DNA from 2 places in the Photobacterium sp. GB-72 genome. Region 2 is predicted to be linked to the other one. Evidence: predicted binding sites of a transcription regulator. Region 2 holds the regulator's gene; the other holds the start of a gene.
What was found. Region 2 encodes PurR, which represses purine synthesis genes. Its sites were predicted from a motif close to TNANGNAAACGTTTNCNTNA; they were not measured.
Positions count from the first base shown of each region.

Region 1: a site for PurR is predicted at 1,330-1,349, ahead of purT (formate-dependent phosphoribosylglycinamide formyltransferase). Genes of this name have one in related genera too.

Region 1 covers NZ_PYNV01000021.1:11,379-14,578, forward strand. The annotation lists gene cdd (cytidine deaminase) at 1-186, shown strand, start outside; gene C9J40_RS18685 (DMT family transporter) at 336-1,220, shown strand; gene purT (formate-dependent phosphoribosylglycinamide formyltransferase) at 1,414-2,592, shown strand; gene C9J40_RS18695 (thiopurine S-methyltransferase) at 2,698-3,200, opposite strand, start outside.
Region 2 covers NZ_PYNV01000009.1:77,802-81,001, reverse strand. The annotation lists gene C9J40_RS11725 (heme ABC transporter ATP-binding protein) at 1-415, shown strand, start outside; gene purR (HTH-type transcriptional repressor PurR) at 821-1,825, shown strand; cyclic di-GMP riboswitch class I at 2,024-2,114, shown strand; gene C9J40_RS11715 (TfoX/Sxy family DNA transformation protein) at 2,249-2,839, shown strand.

The DNA of each region.
Region 1 (3,200 bases), on a different contig from region 2:
AACCCAAGCCTACCACCGCTGCAAGTTGCGCTAATCAACATGAATATGTCAGGTTACAAACTATCTGAATTAGTTGAAGCGGCATTAGTAGAAAGTGCAGAAAGCCTAATCAGTCAATTAGCGCGTACTCAAGCACTACTAGAAGCACTAAATCCTGATATTCAAATGACTTATGTTGCTTACTAATCGTTAGTGCTAGCAATATCTGTTGATGTAAGACCGCCATAATAGGCGGTTTTTTATTGCCTAATGCATTCAACACAATCAGTTATATTGGCTATCTAAAAACAAAAGCGTATTATCTCGCTATGCTTTTTTGACGAAACCAATTTTTAATGTCTGATTCACATACCCCAGTTCATAACCCAGTCCAAGGTGCCGGATGGATGCTTTCTGCAGGCCTTGCCTTTGCGATTGTAAATAGCCTTGCACAATTTCTCAGTATTAAGCTCCATGTCTCTTCAACTACTTTTGCGTTAATCCAATACTTTGTTGCACTGGTGGCTATGCTGCCATGGCTGAGAACCATGGGTATTCGCCGTTCACTAAAGACAGAGCAATTCTTCCAGCACTGTTTCCGTGTCTTTCTTGCGGTGATTGGTATCCAACTCTGGCTATGGGCACTTGCCTATCCTGTTCCTATTTGGCAAGGCATTGCACTGCTTATGACTTCACCGTTATTTGCAACTATTGGCTCAGGTGTATTACTAAAAGAGAAAGTTGGCGCTGCACGTTGGTGCGCAACGCTTGCTGGCTTTATTGGTGCAATGATCATTTTAGAGCCGTGGTCTGATTCATTTAGTATTGCGACATTATTACCTGTCGGCGCTGCGGTTTTCTGGGCGGGTTATTCTTTGATGGTGAAAAAGCAATCTACTACAGAATCACCAACCACTGTTGTGATGTATTTACTTATTCTGATCACGCCATTTAACTTGTTACTGGCTCTACCTGATTTTACTATGCCAACAGGCGGCACAACATGGACATTAATCATCGCTGCTGGTCTGTTAACCGCACTGGCACAATGGGCGATTGCTAAAGCCTATGCCGTCGCTGATGCGTCATTTGTTCAACCATTCGACCACGCAAAATTACCACTAAACGTGTTAGGTGGTTGGCTTGTATTTGGTTGGGTACCACCGGGTCGATTATGGTTAGGTGCGGCGATTATTATTGCTTCTGTGGCCTTTATCACCCAGTGGGAAAAGCGAAAATAGCAAGTAACAACCGTACCCCATAAAAGATTCACTAACCGCCTTCTTGGCGGTTTTTTATTATAAGCTCTAAAGCTTTTCTAATATTTACTATTAAAGTCTATTTAAATCCCGACGCAAACGTTTGCTTAAATAAAAAAACAAGGTATTATCACGCCCAACCAACACTATCCAACATAAATAGTAAGGAATAATAATGTTAGGTACAGCTAATGGTTCAAATGCAACACGTGTTTTACTTTTAGGCTCTGGCGAGCTTGGCAAAGAAGTCGCGATTGAATGCCAACGTTTAGGTATTGAAGTGATTGCCGCAGATCGCTACCCCAACGCGCCAGCAATGCAAGTTGCACATCGTAGCCATGTAATTGATATGCTCGATGGCGAGGCGTTAAAACACATTATTGAACTAGAAAAGCCCGACTACGTTGTTCCTGAAATTGAAGCCATTGCCACTGACACGCTTGTAGAATTAGAGCAGCAAGGTGTTAACGTTGTGCCTACCGCTAATGCGACGAAACTGACAATGAACCGAGAAGGTATTCGTTGCCTAGCCGCTGAAACCTTATCGATTCCTACATCACCTTATGAATTTGCCGATCAATTTGATGATTTCTCAGCAGCGGTACATCGCGTTGGTATGCCATGTGTCGTAAAGCCAATTATGAGTTCATCAGGTAAAGGTCAAAGCGTGATTAAAACCGAGGCGGATATTGAATCTGCTTGGCAATACGCACAAGAAGGCGGTCGTGCTGGTGCGGGTCGTGTGATCATTGAAGGCTTTGTTGATTTTGATTACGAAATCACCTTATTAACTGTTCGTGCGGTCGATGGTGTGCATTTCTGTGCACCTATTGGTCATCGTCAAGAAGATGGGGATTACCGTGAGTCATGGCAGCCACAGCAAATGTCTGAAGCAGCATTAAAAGCGGCACAGGATGTGGCAGAAAAAGTAGTGAACGCACTTGGCGGTTTTGGTTTATTTGGTGTTGAGCTATTTATTAAAGGCGATACCGTGTTATTCAGTGAAGTCTCTCCTCGCCCACATGATACGGGTATGGTGACGCTTATTTCACAAGAGTTATCAGAATTTGCGCTTCACGTTCGCGCTTTCCTTGGTTTACCCATTCAACACATCACCCAATATGGCCCATCAGCTTCTGCAGTGATCCTTGCTGAAGGTGTATCATCAAACATCCGTTTCGATAACCTGTTACCTGCACTCTCTCGCCCACAAACACAGATCCGATTATTTGGTAAACCTGAAATTAATGGTCGTCGTCGTTTAGGTGTCGCGCTTACACGTCGAGAAGATATTGTTAGCGCAGTAAATGATGCCGTCAATGCCGCTGGTGATGTTGAAGTCATTTTCGATTAACCACGCTTAACCCAGCATATTACAATTTCTCTATCAGCAAAAAGGCATGGTTTCCACTAATAAGAAACCATGCCTTTATTTTTATCTGTACTTTATAACAACAAGTTATACTTCAATTAACCATACTTCTTCGGCAAATCGCGATAAACCACGTTGGCGACGAGGATGACTTTCATCGGCATCATCACGTTCAAGATGCGTCACTTTACAACCCGCAAATAATGCTTCAACGTCTGCTTTTGGCACTGAGAAAGGAGGCCCTGCCAATTCATCTTGTGGGTAGTCTAACGTCACCAACAAAATACGACCGCCAGTTTTAACCAACGATAACAGTTTGTCGACGTACATTTGTCGCATATCTTCTGGCATTGCAATTAATGCAGCGCGATCATAAACCACATCGACAGGATCGATATTTAGCGTGAAGTAATCACCTTGGTAAATCGAAATCTCATCAAATTGGTAAAGATGTTGATGGCCAACGCCTGTCACTAACGGCGTATACAGGTTTTCTGCAAAAAAGGCTTTAACTGCAATATCACTCAGCTCAACCCCAATCACGTGGTCATGTTTTTGTGCTAACCACACAAGATCTTCCGACTTACCGC
Region 2 (3,200 bases):
TAACAATTTAGCTAAACGTCTCTACCCCACCTTATCGGGGGGTGAAAAACAGCGTGTACACCTTGCCCGGGTTTTAACACAACTCAGTAAAGCCGGTGATAAATGTATCTTGATGTTAGATGAACCCACCTCAGCACTCGATCTCGCCCACCAGCACCACACCTTACAAATTGCCCAAAATATGGCTATACAAGGCGCCGCTGTAATTGTGGTATTGCACGATTTAAACCTTGCAGCCCAATACACTGATCGGATGATTTTCCTTAACGAAGGAGAAATAAAAGCCGACGGCACGCCAACACAAGTTCTTACTCCTGAAGTAATAGATACCTTATATGGTTGGCCTGTCAGTGTTCATACTCATCCAAGTGGTGATTTTCCTTATCTTTTATCAGCCAATCATTCTGTTTTTTAACGTTTTATCTATTAATGACTAGATATACACAATAAATTGAAGCTATTAGCATGACAAACATCGAGTTTTTACGGTTAATGATCAATTAATTCAATCAAGTTGAATAGAAAGATTGCACAACGCAAAACACACAGTAAAATGTGATCGCAAGCGATTACATGTGTAATTAGTGTAAAAATAGTTTCTATCTTCTAATGCCGCATTTTACTGCGGCTTTAGTTGTTTATGATCCATGATAATTGCAACACCCTATAATTCGGTATCAAATTGAATAATTAAGTAGCTAATAACTAAAGGATCTTCATCTCTGCGAGTGAACTCGTAAGCCATAGACTACGTAATTAATCAATTTGGTATCAAAAACCTTTGTCAGATCCTAATCTGACCATGATAAGAAGAATAAATATGGCAACCATTAAAGACGTTGCACGTATGGCAGGTGTATCAACTACTACAGTGTCGCACGTGATTAATAAAACACGCTTTGTTGCAGAAGCAACGCAACAAAAAGTTTTGGCTGCAGTAGATGAACTTAACTACGCCCCAAGTGCAGTAGCGCGAAGCTTAAAATGTAATACAACACGTACTATCGGCATGTTAGTCACTAAATCGACTAACCCATTTTTTGCCGAAGTTGTGCATGGTGTTGAAGAATATTGTTATGGTGCAGGCTACACACTGATCTTATGTAACACCGAAGGTAACTTAGAAAAACAACGTGATTACTTACGTATGCTTTCTGAAAAGCGTGTTGATGGCCTATTGGTTATGTGCAGCGATCTGGATCAAATGCTGCTCGATTTACTTGAGCGTAAAAATGATCTTCCTATGGTTATCATGGACTGGGGCCCAGAAAGCCCACATACTGATAATATTCTAGATAACGCTGAAAACGGCGGTTATATTGCGACTAAGCACCTTATTGAAAATGGTCATAAGAAAATTGGCTGTTTATCTGGACAAGTTGATAAGTCTACTTGTCAAGAGCGCCTAAAGGGCTTCCGTAAAGCGATGAAAGAAGCAGATCTCACTGTTAATGATAATTGGCTACTTGACGGTGACTTTGAGTGTGAGTCAGCCGTTGAAGCTGCTCATAAGTTTATCGCAATGGAAGATCGCCCTACTGCTATCTTCTGCTTTAACGACATTATGGCTATGGCTCTGATCAGTACCTTTGAACAGGCAGGTCTGCGTGTTCCTGATGATATCTCAATCATTGGCTACGATAACATTGACCTTGCGCCCTACTTTGCGCCACCGCTAACAACTATCCACCAGCCTAAACGTCGTTTAGGTAAAAAGGCCATCGAAATCTTGCTAGAGCGTGTGAAAGACAAGAATCATGAGCGTCAAACCTTTGAAATGACGCCTAAACTTGTTGAGAGAAAATCGGTTAAAGATCTCAACTAATAAAATTTATCTTTCTATGTTAAGGAAAAGCCGATAAGTTAACCTTGTTGGCTTTTTTTTTACTTATAAAAAACAATCATGAGTATTTATAATTATAAAGCTTATTAAAATAAGCTAAGAACAAATACCTGAACCAATATCACATTTTTGAGAGCTTAGATTTAATATTAAAAGTATTATTTAATATAACTTTATATAGTCACGAACTGGCAAATTAATTGAAAGATTAAGACGCAAAACCACCGGCCTAAAAATTATGTTAATAATTCAAGGTAGCGGGGTTACCGAAGGATTATTATTGAACCGACAATATTATGACACAAACTTAACAATATATTGACAGTATCAATGTGTAGATTAATTAATCTATTTCCTCGCTCTTAATGTTTAGGTGACACTCATATTTTTTCACCGAGTAGAAGCATGGATAAACCAATATTAAAAGATTCATTAAAATTATTTGACCATTTTGGTTCAATAAAATCACGGTCGATGTTTGGCGGTTTTGGCATTTTTTCTGGTGATACAATGTTTGCATTAGTTGTGAACGATAAACTTCACTTACGTGCAAATGCTGAAACTGAAAAGGAATTCAAACAAGCTGGCTTGGAACCCTATGTTTATAAAAAACGTGGCTTCCCTGTTGTAACCAAGCACTATGCAATACCCGACCAATGGTGGGATGAACCCACAAAGATTGTAGCTCAAGGTAGGTATTCACTGGATGCAGCAGAAAAAGACAAGCAAGAAAAGGAGAGTTGCGTACCTGACCGAATTAAAGATTTACCTAATCTACGATTATCAAATGAAAGAATGCTTAAAAAAGCAGGCATAAACACTATTGAACAACTTCTAGCAGTGGGCTCTCTTGGCGCATATAAAGCACTTCAAGAATCACAAACAAGTCCATTGAGTATTGAATTGCTTTGGGCATTGGAAGGCGCAATTAGCGGTCAACATTGGTCAGTTATTCCTGAGCAACGTCGAAATGAACTATTATCTGCCTTATCTTAAAAATATAAGTTGTCTTAAATATAAAATACTTAGGAATAAAAGAGCCCCCATTCTTTTATTTCTAAGTATACCTTTCAAAAATAATTTCCGTATTATCCTTATCTTCCTTTATAAAATTCAATATTTATTTGGTTTAATTGCATAATAACAAACTTTTGCCATTAAATTAATTCCCTCCGTTTTGCACTCCTTGATTTATATAAATGATAATTATCTTTATTTATATTCCATGCCTAATTATTTGCTAATACGACCAATAACCCATCTTCTCACTAATAAATAACGCGGCGCTTTAAACTGTCTTATCTCCTGCTGATTTTTTCACCAACCAATTGAAGAAAAAGAAATATTTATCATTAAA